DNA from 2 places in the Mesobacillus sp. QJM3NY_10 genome. Region 2 is predicted to be linked to the other one. Evidence: riboswitches for the same ligand, from Rfam matches in the RefSeq annotation. Region 2 holds a riboswitch; the other holds the start of a gene.
The links. Region 2 has a riboswitch for cobalamin ahead of AC0VX7_RS02155 (acyl-CoA thioesterase). Riboswitches for the same ligand answer to the same signal wherever they lie in the genome.
Positions count from the first base shown of each region.

Region 1: linked by a shared signal. The riboswitch ahead of AC0VX7_RS01150 (ABC transporter substrate-binding protein) and the one ahead of AC0VX7_RS02155 (acyl-CoA thioesterase) in region 2 are both predicted to bind cobalamin.

Region 1 covers NZ_CM149675.1:209,867-220,356, reverse strand. Annotated here, with positions in the region: gene AC0VX7_RS01180 (universal stress protein) at 1-362, opposite strand, end outside; gene AC0VX7_RS01175 (SulP family inorganic anion transporter) at 453-1,925, opposite strand; gene AC0VX7_RS01170 (MFS transporter) at 2,193-3,470, shown strand; gene AC0VX7_RS01165 (VOC family protein) at 3,958-4,341, opposite strand; gene AC0VX7_RS01160 (heme ABC transporter ATP-binding protein) at 4,394-5,836, opposite strand; gene AC0VX7_RS01155 (FecCD family ABC transporter permease) at 5,833-6,894, opposite strand; gene AC0VX7_RS01150 (ABC transporter substrate-binding protein) at 6,860-7,816, opposite strand; cobalamin riboswitch at 8,133-8,313, opposite strand; gene AC0VX7_RS01145 (hypothetical protein) at 8,572-9,348, opposite strand; gene AC0VX7_RS01140 (FtsW/RodA/SpoVE family cell cycle protein) at 9,838-10,490, shown strand, end outside.
Region 2 covers NZ_CM149675.1:430,685-441,174, reverse strand. Annotated here, with positions in the region: gene AC0VX7_RS02175 (flavin monoamine oxidase family protein) at 1-827, opposite strand, end outside; gene AC0VX7_RS02170 (sugar O-acetyltransferase) at 919-1,479, opposite strand; gene AC0VX7_RS02165 (ribonucleotide-diphosphate reductase subunit beta) at 1,603-2,640, opposite strand; gene AC0VX7_RS02160 (ribonucleoside-diphosphate reductase subunit alpha) at 2,660-4,891, opposite strand; gene AC0VX7_RS02155 (acyl-CoA thioesterase) at 4,869-5,378, opposite strand; cobalamin riboswitch at 5,545-5,729, opposite strand; gene sstT (serine/threonine transporter SstT) at 5,914-7,152, opposite strand; gene katG (catalase/peroxidase HPI) at 7,884-10,103, opposite strand; gene AC0VX7_RS02140 (hypothetical protein) at 10,298-10,490, opposite strand, start outside.

The sequences.
Region 1 (10,490 bases), 220 kb from region 2:
CCAAGAACCATTTCCTGGAGGCCGTTCAAGCCGCGGCTGCCGACGACGACGACATCAAATTGATTTTTGTTGGCATAGTCGACAATTGCTGGTCCTGGTTCACCTAACAATTTTTCATACTTGAAGTTCAGGCTCTCCGCTTCAAGCATGTTTGTTACGGGCTGGAGCCTGATTTTTCTTTTCTCCTCGACTACTGTTCGGTCTGCATTGTGAAGGACGTCCTCCTTGGAAGTCTGCCCATCGACAACATAAACCACTGTTATTTCACTATCGCCACTAAGCTTCGCTAATTCCACCGCTTTTTTCGCCGCACGCACTGAATGGTCTGAACCATCAGAAGCTAACAAGATTCTTTTAAACATGCCATTCCTCCTGAATTTATTTCCATTATCTTATATATAAAGAAAGCACGCTGATTCGTCAACGTGCTTCCTGAAAATAAATATTACATTTTAATGTCCTGAAAGTTTAGCGCCTTCCTGTTTGTGGACAGCTAGCTTGTCAATCAAATGAGAGCTCGGATCATTCAGGCCGTGCAAGCGGACCACTGTTCCATTCTCCCTCAATTTGATGACGATTTTATCAATTGCCGCAACGGCTGAATCATCCCATACATGGGCATGTGTCAGGTCGATTACGACTTCTTTTGCTGTTTCTTTCAAATCGAATGCTTCGATTAAGTCAGTAACAGATGCGAAGAATACCTGTCCTGTTACAAAATATGTGCGGCGTTCAGCTGCCACATCAAATGTTGAAGTGATTTTCACCTTTGAAATTTTCGCTACGAAGAAAATAGCACTTAAGATGATACCGGCAAATACACCTTTTGATAGGTCATGCGTGAACACAGTTGTGACAGTCGTAACAACCATGACGATTGAATCTGTAACAGGAGTCTTCGCCATGCCTTTAATTGATGACCAGTCAAACGTTCCAATTGATACCATGATCATGACACCAACCAGGGCAGCCATCGGAATTTGGACAACGACATTTCCTAAAACAAGGATCAGGAACATCAGGAAAGTACCGGCAACAAGGGCAGATAATCTGCCTCGGCCGCCAGATTTAACGTTAATAACGGACTGGCCAATCATTGCGCAGCCTGCCATGCCCCCGAATAGTCCGGCAACGATATTCGCAATTCCCTGGCCGCGGCTTTCTTTATTTTTATCACTAGAAGTATCAGTCATATCATCGACGATTTGAGCAGTCAGCAATGATTCAAGCAAACCGACAATCGCCAAAGCCAATGAATATGGAAAAATAATTTTTAACGTTTCCAGGTTGAAAGGTACATTCGGAATCAAGAATGTTGGCAATGCTGAAGTCAGATTACCCATATCGCCAACTGTTCTTACATCACTCTTTGTCATAAGTGCTAGAACCGTAATGACGATAATCGCCACAAGCGGAGACGGAACAGCCTTAGAAATACGCGGGAAGAGATAAATGATCGCAAGCGCGCCCGCTACCATTGCATACATTACCCATGTTGCGTCTACAAACTGCTCTAGCTGCGCCATGAAAATCAAAATTGCAAGTGCGTTCACGAAGCCAATCATAACGGAACGTGGAATGAACTTCATGAACCTCGCTAATTTAAACACACCAAACAGAATCTGCAGGAGACCTGTCAAAATCGTAGCTGCCATTAAATATTGCAAACCATGGTCAGCAACAAGCGTCACCATCAACAGCGCCATCGCACCGGTCGCAGCTGAAATCATGCCAGGACGGCCGCCGACAATCGCGATTGTCACAGCAATCGCAAATGAAGCGTAAAGTCCTACCATCGGGTCAACGCCAGCAATAATCGAAAAGGCGATCGCTTCAGGAATCAAAGCAAGCGCGACGACGATTCCCGCAAGGACATCTCCTTTGACGTTGCCAAACCATTGTTCTTTAATTGTACTAGTATTCAAGTAAACACCCCTTAATAGTTTTTGTGGCTTCCTACTCTCAAGCAAGCCGGGTCCGATAAAAACAGGATTTATCATAACACATTTATCAAAATGAGCAACCAGTATTGTAAGCGCTGCATCTTATGATTTTCTTCAAATATCGACTGATATCTCTTTTTTTCACATATATACGTTAAAAACCTTAAAATGTAAAATCACCATTTTGGCTCTGCATCTAGCAAGCTATTTTCTGCAACATTTTGTTATGATGGTTTGGGAGGTTTTGACATGAATACATCAGGTTCTTCAGCACCATTCAAAACGAATTTCTATTACGGCTGGGTCATCGTTTTCATCGCTGGTATGGGCGTGTTTTTTTCAGGCCCCGGGCAAACATACTCGGTTTCCGTATTCATTGATTCTTACATAAAAGATTTCGGCTGGAGCCGCTCGCATGTATCAGCGGTCTATTCACTTGCGACCCTTGCAGCCGGTATTTGCATGTTCTTTGTCGGTCGCTTCGTTGATAAATGGGGTCAAAGAAAGATGTCAGTTATTGTTGGCATCGGGCTGGCGCTGGCCAGCTTCTGGAACAGTATGGTCGTTAACACCGCGATGCTGTTCATCGGCTTTTTCCTGATCAGGGTCCTCGGTCAGGGTTCGATGAGTCTTATTCCAAACACTCTTGTCCCACAGTGGTTCATAACAAAACGCGGAAAGGCGATGAGCCTCATGGCAATTGGCGGCTTTGCCAGCTCAGCTGCACTACCGCCATTAAATGCCTGGCTTGTTGCGACGTGGGGCTGGAGTTTTTCTTGGAAGGTATGGGGAGTCCTGCTTCTCGTCGTTTTTGTTCCGCTGGCCTATTTTTTAATTAGAAACAAACCGGAGGATATCGGTGAATACCCAGATGGAGTTAAGCCTGATTGGACAAACGACCCTGCTGACCCTAACAGAACAATCAAGCCTTTTGAAGAGGTGAATTGGACGGTCCAGGAGGCAGTCAAAACACGCGCCTACTGGCTGTTGCTGTTTTGTGTGGGTATTCCGTCCCTCGTCAACACTGGGCTGACTTTCCACCTAATCTCGATTTTTAAAACAAACGGGATTTCTCCTGCGATTGCCGCACTTGTGTTAAGCTTGATGGCTTTGATCGGTTTTCCGGTCACATTGATCGCAGGACCAATGCTCGATCGGGTAAAAGTGCAGTACGTCCTGGCAGGTATTTTTGCAGGGGAGATTCTTTTCATCCTTGTGCTTCTTGCCGCCGATCAAACAGCAATCGCGATTGCATTCGGGGTATTATGGGGAATCAGCGGGGGATTTGAAAGGATAACCTTGAACTACGTCTGGCCGAGCTTCTTCGGACGAAAATCGCTTGGCAGCATCAAAGGTTCGGCGATGACCGTCACCGTGCTTGGTTCAGCGTTGGGGCCATTGCCATTCGGGCTCGCCTACGATTATTTCGGCGGATATGAAGAAATTCTGCTGATGACCATCATCCTTCCGATCTTAGGCATCACAGCCTCACTACTTGCAAAGAAACCAGTGAAGGATGCAGCTTAGTTTTGTTTTGAGCCTGACCCAGGATTGTGTACAGGAGAAAGAGCTTCTACGGAACCTTTTTGGTGCTTGAAACCTCATTCGGGCTCTTAGAACTTTTCTATAGACCTTTTCCAGGGTTTTAGCCTCATTTGGGCTTATAAAATCTTTCTATAGGTCCTTTTCGGCTGTTGAAACCTCATTTGGGCTTATAGAATCTTTCTATAGGTCCTTTTCGAGGGTTTTAACCTCATTTGGGCTTATAGATCTTTGTATAGGACCTTTTCGTTGGTTTTAACCTCTTTTGGGCTTAAAGAATCTTTCTATAGGACCTTTTCGTTGGTTTTAACCTCTTTTGGGCTTATAGAATCTTTCTATAGGATCTATTCAGCGATTCCTACCTAATTTAAAGCTTACATGGAACCTTTTCTGGGGTTTCAGCTCTATCCCGGCATAAAGAGATCAATTACAAACAAAGTCCTGCAAGCTCAATAAGCCGCAGGACTTTGTTTTACCCAATCGGAGTACAGATTTCTATGTAGTGCCCATCTGGATCGGCTGCATAGGCGACGACCTGGCCCCAGGGTTTTTCGATTGGCTCGAGCAGGATCGGGACTCCTGCTGAACGCAGTTTTTCCACAGCGCCCTGGACATCCTCTGTTACGAATCCGAGCTCAAAGGTTTGTTCATTCCTGACTCCATCTGGAATCGGCAGATTTGTGATTTCGCGGCCGCTTTCCCTTGTATTCATCGATAGGACTGTATTGCCTGTTTCATATTCAATGTAGGTGCCAAATTCATTTCGAAGTTTAAGGCCAAGCAACTCACCGTAAAAATGCTTTGTTTTTTCCAAATCAGCCACATATAAAATGACATAACCCATTTTCAATTCCATCATCATCACCTCTTAAACAAGAATTCGAGACTAAATGATGTAATTCCTTCATTTAATGCTTGAACGCAGCTTTACTGGCTCTGTACTTCAATATCGCATCCTTCGTGCAGGTATAAATTCCTTCACTGATCAGCTTGCCGAGCGGGGTGGCAGTGCCTGCATAGGCAATCGACTCCCCCTGCTGGGTTGCGGCGATGCATATGCTGTCTGTCGAAATGCCAGCTGACTGTCCAGCAATGCCAGCCCCGCTTCCCTCAAGCTCATTCAAAACGCTTATTTTCGCTTCTGCCGCAGTCATTGCGCTCTGGATAAAAGCCTCCTCGGAAATCTTGCCATTAATGAATAGCCATGTATTGATATTCCGCGGTCTGTCACGATGGGTATTCCCGGCAGAGACAATGATGAAAATGGAAAGGTCTCCATCCTCAAACAGTTGGTAGGATGCTGTCTCTGCAGGAACAGCTGTCATCATCCCAACCGTCTCGCTTGGCAGGAAGCCATTCTCCTGCAAATACTCAGCCATTTCAGCCTTATGGTCGCTGCAGTCATATTCCATCGGAACAACTCTGTGCACGAACGAACTATGCCAGCCAATCCCGGCACCGGTGATTCCGGAAGACATCGTCCTCAAGTTCATCGGTGACTGCAGGACAATCCTGTCTTGTTCTACATCAAGAATTCTGGCATCTATTTTAAAATCAGCATCAGGACTGCCGCCCGCTTCGGGAACCAGCAGCAATTGCGGCTTGGCAATTTCCGGGTGCGGATGGTTTTTGATCTGGGTTTTATAGACTTTTTTAATTCTTTCTTCCTTTAAAACCTCTGTAGGAGTGTCAACGATCAAAACTTCACCATTTTCCATCAACAGCAGCCTGTCACAATATAATGAAGCCAGATTCAAGTCATGAAAAATCGAGACAACCGTCAACTCCTCTTCCGCTGCCCACTTTTTCAGCAAGTCAAGCAGTTCCTTTTGGAAACTGAGGTCAAGGTGGTTCGTCGGCTCATCAAGCAAGAGGATCCTGGGCTGCTGGGCCAGCGCCTGCGCGAGAAATACCCGCTGCTTTTCACCGCCGGACAATTCCACGATCGATTTATCCTGAAGGCGAGTTATCCCTGTCTGTTCCATCACCTTCTGGACGATCTGTTCATCCTCATTACGCCAGCTATTGAACCAGCCTTTCTGGTGTGCATAGCGCCCGAGTGCGACGGTTTCTTTTACCGAATAAGGAAAGGTCTGTTCACCGTGCTGAGGCAGGACGGCCATCATCCTTGCAAGCTGCTTTGGCAAGTATTGTGTCAACGGACGCCCATCCACGTCGATAGAACCTTCTCTGAAGTCCAGAGCTCCGCTGATCATTTTTAAAAGCGTTGTTTTTCCGCTGCCATTGGGCCCAAGGATTCCAAACAACTCCCCCTCGCAAACCTCAAAGGAGATTCCCTTCAACACCTCTCCGCCTGCATATCCGCCTGTCAAACTCTTCACTGTAATCATCGGCCAGCACTTCTTTCCTTACGATTTCTCATTAAAATCAATGCAAAAACCGGAGCTCCAATCAAGGCTGTGATCACGCCGATCGGTAATTCTGATGGCGCGATGATTGTCCTCGATACAAGGTCGGCAAGAATCAGGAAGCCGCTGCCAATCAAAACGGATAGCGGCAGCAAATGTCGATGATCCGGTCCCCAGACGGTCCTTGTCAGATGCGGGATGACGAGGCCGACGAAGCCGATCGTCCCTGACACCGCAACCGCTGAACCTGTTAAAAGCGAGCCAGACAATAAAATCAGCATTTTGCGGCGCTCGACATTGACACCAAGGTGCTGCGCCCGTTCCTCACCGAAGGACATTGCATTTAACTCTCTGGTATTTGCTAACAAAATCACCAAACCAACAATAAAGAAAGGGAAAATAATTTTGATGTATTCCCAGCCGCGCATCGAGACGCTGCCAAGCAGCCAGCCAATGATTTGCCGCAGTTCCTCGCCAGATAGGGCGATCATCAATGAAATAAATGATCCAAGAAATGAACTTAAAATGATTCCCGTCAATATAATCGTCTCAACCCTTAGCAGCCTGTCGACTCTCCGGGCAAAAAAGAGCACAAACAACACGGTTGCGAATGCGAACAAAATACTCAGCACCGGCAAGGTGAATGCCCCAACTAACGGCAATGAGATTCCAAAAAACAACGTGATGACTGCACCGATTGAGGCCCCTGATGAAATCCCCAGTGTATATGGGTCAGCCAGTGGGTTACGGAGCAGTCCCTGGAACGCCGCACCGGCAATTGCCAGGGACGCTCCGACGAGTCCTGCCAGCAAAACGCGCGGCAGCCTGATATCCATGACAATGCTCTCATGCATCGAATCGATTCCCTGGCCCTGAAAGCGGAAAACCTCAGCACCAATAATTTCAATAATAGCGGGTACAGGGATGGAAACCGTTCCAATCGATATGCCCAACAGCATCGAAATGATCAAAAATGCTGTCGAAATGATATATGCTAATCCTTTATTATTTAAAAACGTCCGGATAAATGGCTTTTGCAAGCTCCTCTGCTCCTTCAGCGAGCCTTGGGCCAGAACGGGTTACGAGGTCAGAGTGGACATCGAATACCTGCTGGTCCTTGACCGCTTTTACATTATTCCAGCCTTGCCGCGCAAGAACCTGTTCGATTGGTTTTTCTGTGTAGTAACCATAGGTTGTCACAATAACATCGGGATTACGCTCGACGATTGCCTCCGGGTCAACCTTTGGCCAGCCATCCATATCTCCGGCTGCATTCTTGGCGCCAATCAACTCAAGCATTTCATTAATGAAAGTATTTTTACCGGCTGTGTAGATTTCCGGTGCAGGAGAGACCTCGACAAATACTGACTTCTGCTCTTCTGGTTTAATTGCCTCTGCTTTCTTCTTCAGTTCAGCAAAACTGTTTTTCATATTTTCAATAAGTTCATTTGCCTTATCTGTCTCACCGATGGCCTGGCCAATCATCTCGATTGATTGATACACTTCTTCAAATGACTGCGCATCATTCACAACCACAACATCAATTCCTGCATCCTTCAATTGCTGAAGACCTTCTTTTACAGTGTCCGCTGTTGATCCAGGAGCAAGAACGAGGTCTGGCTTCAGAGAAATCATTTTCTCTATATTGAATTCCATCCCGCCGATTTTTTCCTTCGACATTACTTCCTCTGGATAATTGTCGAAATCGGTGACACCGACAATCGCATCTCCGCTGTCAAGCGCGTAAACGATTTCCGTGTTGCTCGGAATCAGGGAGATGATCTTTTCTGGCTTTTCTTCAATGACAACTTCTTCATCAAGCGCATCTTTTACAGTGACGGGGAAACCCGGCTTTTGCTCCTGCGCGGTTTTTTCGCCTTCATTCTTTTCAGGTTGTGATTCAGTACCACAGCCAACCAGGATCATGGCAGCAGCCATCATCAACAATAATAACTTTTTCATTTGCTTCTCCTCCAATTTCTAATAAGGCTTGCGTGGTTGATTTTCGTTCCAGGCGCTTCGCTTTCCGCGGGCTGAGGCTGAGCCTCCTCGTCGCAAGCTCCTGCGGGGTCTCATCTTCTCAGCTTTTCCCGCAGGAGTCTACGCGCCTTCCACTACAATCAACTGGATGTTAAAATCCAGCATTGGCCCTCAACAAAGCCTTTGATAAAATTTAAAAAACATCTCCACCTGAAGGGGAGATGTCCGAGTAAGCAAATGTTCTTTATTATCATAAAAAGACATAGAGCCTGTCGGCACCTCCCTATCCTCGTAGGTTTGTTGGTGCAATGGACAGGCAGGTCTCCTGGCTCATGGTCAATGCTCGCTGCGCCTTCCCATACATTTGTACAGTGGCCGTTGCAGATTGCTCCCATTTACAGTGGCGGGACCGCGTTGGATTTTCACCAACTTCCCTATTAAGTCTTGTTTAAAAAGACACCCGTTCATTTCGATATGTAATTTTCCGCTAAATCCCATTATACACGAATGGCCAAAAATTGCTCCAAAAATTTTGCTTTTTCGACTTTATTAGAAGCTCTTTTCTTAACTTTGTTGCTATTGACTACAGAATAGGATTAAATGACCATGTTTCTTCATAAAGATTTTAGCCTATTATGAGAAAAGAGCTTGCAAACTTAGTACCGACCTACAAACTGAGTATTTATCACGTTAAAATCGGATTTAGGATTTTAACAGCAATCTTTACGAAAACAGCTTTATTGAGCAAGCAGACTCCATTCTTTCACTTTTTTATCAAAGACAAGCCTGCCATCCGGATTGCTGCGGCTTGCTTCTTTATATTCATCATGCATGTCATCCATGTTGGCAAAATCTCCGATAATCCAAATCGGTATTTCAATTCTGTTGCGGTTTTGCTGGATGTTTTTCAGCGAAAAAACCGCCCCTTCCTTCATCGCCGGTGTCAACGATTTCAGAATCTCCTTGCTGACGGCTGGGTAGGACTTCTTTTTCCTGATCCCGAGCAGTGTTTTTTCCGGTTTCATTTCCCCGAGCTTGCCAGAAAGGACCGTTCCGAGCATCCGGAAAAAATCATTGAAGTTGCGGTAATATATTTTGTTGAACCAGCCATCCTCATGGGAAAGGTAAACAAAGCGATTATCGAGCTGGTTATAAAATGGCTGCTTCAAATGGTGCTTGATATGGCCTAGATAAAGAAGCTCGGCAATCTCCTGGGCCGTCAGCACATTCAGTGCTTCCACTTCCTCAAAGTCAATCCAGCAAAAATCCCCGTATGCATGGACATTTGCGGCGACCAACTTTTCGACGCTGTCTTCAGGTACATATTCAAATAAGGTATGTCTATTGAACTCACCATCCTCATAGCGATGCTTCAACAGCAGCAGATGGTTAAGCGAATCAGACAATGACCTTGCGAATTCATAGAATTCCATACCATGCGAGAGCACGTACTGGTCCCGCTCGTTCAAATGGACATATAGTAAATCCCTGCTATAAGGATGGTTCTTTTTCAATGGCACAACCTCCCGGAAAATTCTCAGCTGCATGATTGCCAGCGACACTCTGACTCCGTACAAATAACACTCCTTCCATTCTAACAAAAACACATGAAAATATCTTATTCTGACTCTTCAAAAACATAATTATTATCGTACTAACACGTTAAAAGAATCCCTTTTACAAACACTGTTTTCGTAAAAATTGTTGTTAAAATCCTAAAGACGATTTTAACGTAATATATACCCATTTTGCAGGTCGGTAAGAAGTTTGCATGCTCTTTCTCATAAGAGGCGTCAACTTTACGAAGGAATATAGGGAAATCACTCCAATCTTGTATTCAATAGCAACAAAGTTTGAGAAAAGAGCCTTTACAAAAGGAACTATTCTCTCTTTTCATTCGTCTATTACTTGCATAGGAAAATGTTACCTGAGCAGGGATTGTAAGGATAATTCAACTCTGCTAGCATAATATTGTAAAAACGGATTGAGACAGGGTGTAGCAAATGGAGAAGCCTATTAAAAAATTTGACCGGTTTGATTGGACATTGACGCTCCTTTTATTGTTGTTCTTTCTGACAAGCTGCTTCGCGATATACAGCGCCCAGAGAACAGGCCAATATGTTGGACAGAACTTTTTATACAAACAAATCTTTTGGTATGTCGTTGGGTCGGGGATCATTGGTGTCGTGATGATGTTCGACAGCGAACAGTACCGCAAACTCAGCTGGTATTTGTACGGCTTCGGAGTCTTCCTGCTCATCTTCCTGTTTTTCGCTCCTGCCAGTATAGCCGAGGAAAGGAATGGCGCAAAAAGCTGGTTTTTCATCGAGCCGTTCGGTTCCATCCAACCTTCAGAATTCATGAAAGTCTTTCTGATTCTTGCCCTTAGCAGCACGATCTATGCCCACCATAAAAGGCATACAAGAAAGACACTTCAAACTGACTTCCTGCTTTTCATCAAGCTTGGCTTCATAACCGCCTTGCCACTTGGAATGATCATGCTGCAGCCAGACCTAGGAACCTCTCTCGTCGTGCTTGCGATTTTCACAGGAATCATCCTTGTTTCAGGTATCACCTGGAAAATCATCCTGCCGCTTTATGGCGGAGGTGCGGCACTTGGAGCAGGCATATTGTATCTCGTGATCTGGAAACCGGA
Region 2 (10,490 bases):
GTGACTAGTCTCAGAATATGTTCCTCACCAAGTTCATGACGCATCTTTGCCGGAAGTCCGAAGAAACCAAAAAGGGCGCCATAACCTGTATCAGGAGAAGCATCATGGATTTCCTGCAGGGGCCCGGCCCAGCTAGTGACCTGACCGGAAAGATCAGCATCCCTCCAGAATGGGCGTTCATAAACGGCTACTGCCTTAGCCTGTCCCGCCATCCATGTCGGCTTGCCTTTGAGGCTGGCTATCAGTTCATTGGGAAGTGCCGGTGAAAAAGCAATCCTTTCCACAACGATTCGAGGTGGCAATGCGAGGATGACAGCTGCGGCCCGAATGCTTTTCTCTTTTCCATCAGGTTGCTCTGCTTCTATTGTGACTCCGCCAGATTGATCCAGTTGGATTGCTTTAACCTGGGTATTCAGTAAGACTGTCTCAGACGGAAGTGATGATGCAATGGCGTCAATTAGGGACTGGATTCCACCGGCCAGCCGCACCGACCTTTCAACTGCGCCTTCTGGCAGAACATGACGTTGTACCTGCCCAGTTTGCGATTGCTCAAAAAGCATCGCTCCTGCTGTATGCTGTTCAATGGTGGGCAATCCAAGGTCTTTCACCAAATTGGTTATCGCAGGCTCGTGATTCGGCCAGAACCAGGTCGGCCCCAAATCAAACCGGCCAAGCTCCGGACTGTCTTTGACCTCTAAGCTCAAAACCCTGCCCCCAATCCGGCTGCGCACTTCCAGGACTTTGCAGCTTATACCTTTTGATTGCAGCATAGAGGCAGCATGAAGACCTGATAGGCCAGCCCCGACAATCACAACCTGTTCTTTCATTCTTGTTTCCTCCATTCATACACACTTCGTTCCCAGGGCCAGACCTGATCTAGAGATTCTTTCCTGTCCAAAACAAGCTAGGTTTTCCTTCTTAAAGTTCAATCTGTTTTATAACTCTCGCTGGATTGCCGCCAACCACCACGTTATCTGGTACATCCTTTATAACAACCGCTCCTGATGCAATCACGACATTGTCTCCCACCGTTACCCCCGGGTTTATGATGGCACTTCCGCCAATCCAGACATTATTTCCAAACGTAATCGGCTTTGCATATTCCCTTCCTGAATTTCGTTCATCTGGATGGAGTGGATGTGTGGCTGTGTAAATCTGCACGCCTGGTGCGAGCATACAATTGTCGCCAAAGCGGACTTCACAAACATCGAGGATGGTACAATCAAAATTGGCAAAAAAGTTCTCTCCCACATGGGTGTTATAGCCGTAATCAAAGCGGATATTCGGCTCCATCACCACGGTTTCCCCTGTTGAGCCTAGTAATTCTTTTAATAACTTGCTCCGTTTTTCCCCTTCGGTTTCCAATGTTTGATTATAAATTCTAACTTTTCGTCTAGCTTCCTCACGCTCTTTTACCAAAACGGGGTCAGCAGGATTGTACATTTCCCCGGCCAGCATCTTTTCTTTCTCCGTTTTCATTCTGATGCCCTACTTTCTAATGAAGTATAGTGGACGATAAAAAATGGAAGCAAAGGGACGTCCCTATGCTTCCATTTTATCAAATAATAGTAAAACTTATAAAATGAACGAACGCAGATCATTTTATAATTCATCAAACCCATTATCAGCGGATGTTTTCGTGTACTGTCTTGATTTTTGCTCAAAGAAGTCGGTCTTGCCAAGGTCTACTTCCTGATAGGCGATGATCCATCTTAATGGATTGGTTCGATGTCCTTCGAATGGGGCAGGAAAGCCTAGTTGTTCTGCTCGTTTGTTTGCCATGAACTTGATATAGGCTTCCACGTCTGACATGAGCAGTCCATCAATCTCGTTGCCGATAATATACTCCGCCCACTCAATCTCCAATCGTGCTGCTTCCTGGAAGGCTGCCGTTCCAAATTCTCTCAATGATTCTGTGTTGTATTCGGGATTTTCATGCAGAATTTCTTTGAAAATCTTTTCGAATAACCCTACATGAAGCTGTTCGTCACGGTTGATGTAATTAATCATCGTGCTGGTGCCGACCATTTTCTGATTTCGGGCCAGATTATAAAAGAAGGCAAAGCCCGAGTAGAAAAACAGGCCTTCAAGGATGACATCATAAACAATCGAATGCAATAGATTTTCAATGCTTGGATTTTCCGCGAAACCTTTATAGCCGTCCGTTATAAATTCATTCCGCTTGCGCAGGATTGGTTCTGTCCTCCAATAGTCAAACACTTTCTCCTGCTTCGATTTGGATACGATGCTTGACAGCACATAGCTGTAGGAATGATTATGGATTACTTCCTGTTGAGCCAAAATGATCATCAGTGCATTTAAGCTGGAGTCGGTGAGATAATCGGCAACTTTACCGGCATAGTCCGTTTGAATGCTGTCAAGGAGTGCCAGCAGCCCGATGATTTTTAAAAAGGCATCCTGTTCCTTTTCGGAAAGCATGGGGAATTGCTTAATGTCCTTTGACATATTGATCTCAAAAGGAGTCCAGAAATTGCCCAGCATCCTTTTATACTTCGGATAGGCCCACGGGAAGCGCACATCATCCCAGTTTAAGATATTTGAACTACGGCCATTTATAATAGCAGTCGAAGCATTGGGAGCCTCGACGTCTACAAGAGTTCTTTTCTTCAATTGCTTCATTCTTATCCGTCCTTTCCTCTTAACTATGGCAGCTCTCACATTCGTCAAACTCACTGCTGGATGTGGAGCGGACATAATACGTCGTTTTTAATCCCGACTTCCAGGCATCCATATGCAGATCCAGCAATGCTTTTGCCTTAATGTTGTTGGTGACGTAAAAATTAAATGAAATCGATTGATCGATATGGCGCTGTCGGCGGGCATTCTGCCTGATGCTCCAATGCTGGTCAACGTTATAGGCTGTCTTATAGAACCACATCGTTTCGGCTGATAGATCTGGCGCGGTCACAGGAATCTTGTAATCTTTCTTCTCCTCGGAATATTCGAGCCTGAAAATCGGGTCAATGCTCGCTGTTGAACCTGCTAAAATTGAGGTCGAAGAGTTTGGCGCTACTGCCATTAGGTACCCGTTTCTGATTCCGTTCTGCTTCACTTCTTCAGCGAGGTTGTTCCACTTTTCGCCAGTGTATTGTCTCTTCTCGAAAAACTGTCCATTACACCAGTCGGAGCCTTCGAAATAAGGATATGCCCCTTTTTCTTTTGCCAGTTCGAGGCTAGCGTTAATGGTTAAAAAAGCGATATTTTCATAAAGACTATCACAATACTCGACAGCTTCTTCGCTCTCCCATTTGATTTCTTTTAGAGCCAGCAGATGATGCCAGCCGAATGTCCCCAGTCCGATTCCCCTGTAGTTTTTGTTCGTAATTTGAGCCTGCAGGACAGGAATCTCATTGATATCGATGACATTGTCGAGCATCCTCACCTGGATATTGATCACTCTTTCCAGGACATCATCGATCACACTTTTCGCTAAAGAAATCGAGGATAAGTTGCAGACGACAAAGTCACCCGGTTTTTTATAGATTAAAATCTTTCCGTCCTGCACTGTTTCCTCTTCCAAAAGGGTAGGGCTCATATTCTGTGTGATTTCCGTACAAAGATTGCTGCAGTAAACCATCCCTTTATGGTGGTTGGCATTCAGCCTGTTAACCTGATCCCTGTAAAACATGTACGGTGTTCCGGTTTCAAGCTGAGAGATCATGATTGATTTAAAGATTTCGATGGCAGGGACCACCTGATGTGACAAGTCAGGATTGTAGACACAGGCCCAATATTTTTCACGGAAGGAGCCTGCCCCTTTTTCCTCATCGAAATAATCTTCTAGGGAAAACCCCATGACACTCCTCACTTCATGAGGATCGAACAGATACCAGTCACCTCGTTTTTCTACTTGTTCCATAAATAAATCGGGGATGCAAATGCCCGAAAACAAATCATGCGTCCGCTGTCGCTCATCTCCATTGTTCAGTTTTGCATCAAGAAACTGAAAGATATCTTTATGCCACACATCAAGATACACAGCGATCGCACCCTGGCGCTGACCTAATTGATCAACAGAAACCGCGGTGTTATTCAGCTGCTTCATCCAGGGAATGACTCCGGAACTGACCCCTTTAAAACCCTTAATATCACTGCCGCGGCTTCTGATTTTGCCAAGATAGACGCCAATGCCGCCACCATTTTTGCTCAAAGTGGAGATATCTGTATTACTATCGTAAATACTCCTCAAATCATCCGCGACTGTATCAATAAAGCAGCTCGATAACTGGCCGTAGCTTTTCCCAGCATTCGATAATGTCGGTGTGGCGACTGTCATATATAGATTGGAAAGCGCCCAATATGCCTCTTCCACTAACTGAAGCCGTATTTCCGTTGGTTCTTCAGCCAGCAACGTCATGGCAATCGTCATGAACCGCTCCTGGGGAAGTTCAGCGTAATCACCATTTTGTGTGCGTGCCAGGTACCTTTCCGCCATGGTCACAAGGCCTATGTAAGTAAACAGCTTGTCTCTTTCTGGATCGATGACTTTTTCAAGATATTCGATTTCTTCTCGGGTGTAGGACTTTAATATCCCGCCGTCATAAATGCCAATCTCTATTAAGCTATTGATCAATTCGTAGAACGAACCGTAACCAGTCTCTTTCCCGCTTTTTCTGAAGCGTGCGCTAAGCTTGTATAATTTCTTTAGGTAAAACCTGGCTGCCACATATGTCCATTCAGGTTCGTTCCGGCCGATTCGTTCAACTGCGGTCAAAATCAGCATGTTTTCAACCTGATCGCCAGTCATTTCTTTTACTTCGAGAGCTTGGTCCACCTTCTCTTTGAACGATTGAAAGTCCAATTCAGGGAACGAAGACTCTATTCCTGCAATCAGTTTGGCTGTATTCTCATCCTTTACCTGGATACTCATCGATTATCCCTCCAACTTGATTACTTTTTCTCATTTCCATCCTTCGCTGCCTTCTCATATCGGCAGTGTTGGACATCTGCCGTTCTTCATCATTTTCGGGAATGACCTTCGCAACCGGTACAGGTGCACCACTGTCATCCTTCGCGACCATGGTAAGAATTGAAGTGGTCGTCAGCGTTTTCCTGCTAGTTTTCAAGTTTTCACTTTCCACTTTCACGAACACTTCCATCGACGTCCTGCCTGTTGAAATGACGACCGCTTCGAGTGTTAAAATATCGCCCACTACAGCGGAAGACAAAAAGTTAACCGAGTCAATCGAGGCGGTGACAACAGCCCTTCTGCTGTGTTTCATTGCTGCAATTGCAGCTATTTCATCAATATAGCTCAGCACGGTTCCGCCAAAAATCGTTCCAAGATGGTTTGTATCCGGCGGCAGGACGAGCCTGTTCTGAAATGTCCTTGATACATTTGCTGATAATCCTTCCATTTCTGACCTCCTGTGTGTAAAAAATGCTCCCTAAAAAATGAGAAAAACCCATCTCGAAAGATGGGTTTTAAGTAAACGTTGATGTATTAACAGCTCATATGAAGCCGTAAAAAACAGCATGAGTCTATCAATTGATCCCCGTATACCTTCCCTATTCCCGAAGAAGATAACACGAATAAATATGGCAGGTCTCCTGACTTGTGCTTCACCCTACTTTAAGGCCTTCCCATCTATTTTTTAGACAGTGGTTCTTCCTTATTTCGTCAGCACTTACAGTTGCGGGAACAGTTCTGGATTCTCACCAGATTCCCTATTAAGTCTTGTTCAGACACCATACTTATCGGTAATTTCAATATTTAGTTATGAAACTGTTCATCTAACACAATATATCGTGTTATGAATTGATAGTAAATCATCTTTCATTCTTTTTCAACTATTTTTAATTCGTCGTGTGGACCCTTTTCTTTAAGACAACTAGCTCATATGCTGAGCAAAAAAAGGGAAGCAGAGGTCCGTTCCCCTGCTTCCGTCCATATTATGATGCTTTTTTGATTTCGATGATTTTTCCATCTTGGCGCCATTTCTTGAATTCTACGGCAGCCGTAAATAATACGTCTGTCGATGAGTTAAGGGCTGTCTCAAAAGAATCCTGTAAAACACCGATGATGAAACCTACTGCAACTACCTGCATGGCGACATCATTTGGGATGCCGAACAAGCTGGATGCGAGAGGAATCAGCAGCAGTGAACCACCGGCAACACCTGAAGCACCTGCAGCGCTGATGGCAGCCATAACACTTAGAAGAATGGCAGTAGGAATATCAACCTGAATGCCAAGTGTATGAACAGCAGCCAGTGTCATAACAGTAATCGTCACGGCAGCTCCAGCCATATTGATGGTTGCGCCTAATGGAATGGAAACAGAATATGAATCCTTATCCAGACCTAAATCTTCACATATTTTAATATTAACTGGGATGTTTGAAGCTGAACTGCGTGTAAAGAATGCGGTAATACCACTTTCCTTCAAACATTTGAAGACAAGCGGATATGGATTCTGCCTTATTTGAGTGAAAACAATGAGCGGATTGACTACAAGTGCCATAACAAGCATGACGCCAATCAGAATGGCAAGTAGTTTTCCATAACCTAGCAAAGAGCTAAGTCCGTTTGTTGTAATTGACTCAAATACAAGTCCCATGATGCCAAGTGGAGCGAATTTTATCACCCAAGTGACGATTTTGGACATGGCATCGGATAAATTCCCAATCACTGTTTTTGTTGAATCAGACGCATTCTTCAGAGCAAGGCCGACTAAGACTGCCCAGGCTAAGATACCGATATAATTAGCATTCATAATAGCATTAACAGGATTATCAACAATGTTAAGCAATACCGTTCTAAGAACCTCAACTATACTTCCAGGAGGCGTCAGGCCCTCAGCACCTGTTGACAGCTTCAAGCTTACCGGGAACATAAAACTAGCAATGACCGCAATAAGTCCGGCGGCAAATGTTCCTAAAAGGTATAAAGAAATAATCGTTTTCATGTTTGTTTTTTGTCCGCGTTTATGCTGGGCAATCGCCGACATAACCAGGAATAATACCAATACAGGAGCAACCGCCTTCAAGGCACTTACAAATAAAGATCCAAAAATAGCAACCGGCTTTGCTAGTTCCGGGATGGATAAAGCAAGGATAATACCAACCAACAAACCAGCAATGATCTGTTTCACCAGGCTTACTTGATTCCACTTCTTCAGTAAATCTTTCATCGTCATCTCCCCCATAAGTAAGTTCTCTTGTTTGTGGTTTTTCAAGAGGCCAACAACTAACATTGTCCTCCTTAAAAACACAACTGTTCGTGTACTATGTATTATAGATGTTGAAAAATTATATTACAATATAAAGATATGAATATATGTAAAATTTCAATTATCTAAATACTCAATCATCATACCCTGAATTGAATCCAATTGTTAATAGATAATTCTTCCTAAGAATGGTCACTAGACTCAACTTATTGATGGAAGAGACTTATACAAACAAGGTATTTCCTTATCCCGATAGAAAATGCAGGGCTTCCCTTTTACCTAAATGAAGAAAATAACACACTTTCGGGCAATGCAGGGGCTCTCCTTTTACCCAAATGAAGGAAATGGCACACTTCGGGCAATGCAAGGGCTCTCCTTTTACCCAAATGAAGATAATGGCACACCTTCGGGCAATGCAAGGGCTTTCCTTTTACCCAAATGAAAGAGATAGCGCACTTTCGGGCAATGCAGGGGCTCTCCTTTTACCCAAATGCAGAAAATAACACACTTTCGGGCAATGCAAGGGCTTTCCTTTTACCCAAATGAAAGAGATAGCGCACTTTCGGGCAATGCAGGGGCTCTCCTTTTACCCAAATGAAGATAATGGGCTATTTTCTTCGGAAAATCCGACAAGAAAAAATAGCAGACCAATTCCTCGGTCTGCTATCTCATAAACTATTTATCTAATTTTTTCAACGTGTGCGTGCCAGTTCCGAAGTCTCGCGAGCCTGTTCACTCAAATCAAAACGGTCTGCATTCATGACCTTTACCCATGCAGAGATAAAGTCGCGCACAAACTTCTCTTTGTTATCATCTTGAGCATAAACCTCCGCAATCGCACGCAGCTGTGAGTTTGAACCGAAAACCAGATCGACTCTGGTGGCTGTCCGAACAACGTCGCCTGTCTTTCGGTCACGCCCTTCATATACAACACCGTCTGCAGGTCTCCACTCAATCCCCATATCCAGCAGGTTTACAAAGAAGTCATTTGTGAGAGTACCGACGCGATCAGTAAATACACCGTGTTTTGTACCTCCATGATTCGTACCAAGGACACGCATTCCACCGATCAGTGCCGTCATTTCCGGTGCATTAAGGTTTAACAGCTGTGCCTTGTCCAGTAACAGCTCTTCCGGACTGACGCCATACTGTTTCTTCTGGTAGTTGCGGAATCCGTCAGCATATGGCTCTAGCACCGCAAAGCCTTCTGCATCTGTTTGCTCATCAGTCGCATCCCCGCGTCCAGGAGCAAATGGAACGGTTACATCAAAACCTGCATCTCGCGCGGATTTCTCTACTGCAGCACTTCCGCCAAGTACAATCAAGTCGGCAAGACTGACGTTCTGATCGAGATGACTTTGGATGTCTTCCAGTGCATTTAGCACCTTTGAAAGCTGTTCCGGCTGATTCACTTCCCAATCCTTCTGCGGTGCAAGACGGATGCGGGCACCATTCGCTCCTCCACGGAAGTCCGAGCCACGGAAAGTACTTGCTGAAGCCCAGGCAGTTGTAACCAACTCGCCGATGCTAAGCCCTGAGTCCAGAATCATAACTTTGATCTTTTCTACTTCCTCATTCGTCAATTCATAATCAACAGCTGGAACAGGGTCCTGCCAGACAAAATCATCTTCCGGAACTTCCGGACCTTTATACCTTGTTTTAGGGCCCATGTCTCGATGCAATAATTTGAACCATGCGCGTGCAAATGCATCGGCAAATTCCTCTGGATTCTGATGGAATCGGCGTGAGACTTTTTCGTATTCCGGATCGTGGCGCAATGCAATATCGGTAGTAAGCATCATGGTTGGAACTTTTACAGATGAATCTTCTGCATCTGGTGCAAGGTCTTTCTCCGCAGGATCTACAGCCAGCCATTGATAGGCACCTGCCGGACTCTTCGTCAGCCACCATTCATATCCAAATAATAAATCAAAGTATCCATTATCCCACTGTGTCGGATTTGCCGTCCAGGCTCCTTCCAGGCCGCTCGTAATCGTATCACGTCCCTTGCCGCTGCCGTATGCATTTTTCCAGCCTAAGCCCATTTCTTCGATAGGAGCAGCTTCAGGTTCTGGACCAACTTTAGCTGCATCCCCTGCACCGTGGGCTTTTCCAAAAGTATGGCCGCCAGCGATCAGGGCTACTGTTTCTTCATCATTCATGCCCATCCGCGCAAAGGTTTCGCGAATGTCCCGAGCGGCAGCAAGTGGATCCGGCTTCCCATTCGGTCCTTCAGGATTCACATAAATCAGACCCATTTGCACGGCAGCAAGCGGATTCTCGAGCTCACGGTCGCCAGTATACCTTTTGTCTCCAAGCCATTCAGATTCAACACCCCAGTAAGTGTCTTCTTCCGGATGCCAAATATCCGGACGTCCTGCACCAAAGCCAATCGTCTTACCGCCCATCGACTCAATTGCCACATTACCTGCCAGCAACATTAAGTCAGCCCAGGAAATCTTGTTGCCATATTTTTGCTTGACCGGCCACAGCAGTCTGCGGGCTTTATCAAGGTTGCCATTGTCCGGCCAGCTGTTAAGCGGTGCGAAACGCTGTGAACCAGTTCCGCCGCCGCCACGGCCATCACCTATCCGGTACGTGCCCGCTGAGTGCCAAGCCATTCTGATAAATAATGGCCCATAATGACCATAGTCAGCCGGCCACCAGTCCTGACTGGTTGTCATAAGATCATGCAAGTCCTGCTTAAGTGCATCATAGTCCAGCTTTTTAAATTCTTCATTATAGTTAAAATCTTCTCCCATAGGATTTGATTTTCTGTCATGCTGATGGAGAATATTCAATTGTAACTGGTTTGGCCACCAGTCTCTATTCGTCGTGCCACTGGTTTTATGACTAGTAGCACCCCCGTGCGTAAACGGGCATTTTCCAACATTCGCAGTATCCTTGTCCATTTTCTTTCCCCTTTCGTCAAAATAAAAATAATTAAACTTTCAACATTAATAACTATGAAAGAGACAAGGGATTTAGTATCTATAATTGGAATCTTTTATGATTAGAAGCAGCTGAGGGTGAATTTGAGGAATTAAGAGCAGATTAGGTTTAGGTGAAAAATAGGATTCTACCGGTTCAAAATTAGGGTGAAATACTAGCCAAAATACACTTCTACACTTTTTTCTTTCTGTGCCGTTTCCAAACAGCTTTGGATAAAGAGGAAGATTTGTTTTTGATCCCATGATGCACAGTCACTTTCCGACGGTGCAGCAGTTTTAAAGAATTTTTTATAGCCCTTCATAGCCTTTTCAACTTGTTGCAGCGAAAAGGTCGAGCTTTTACCTGAT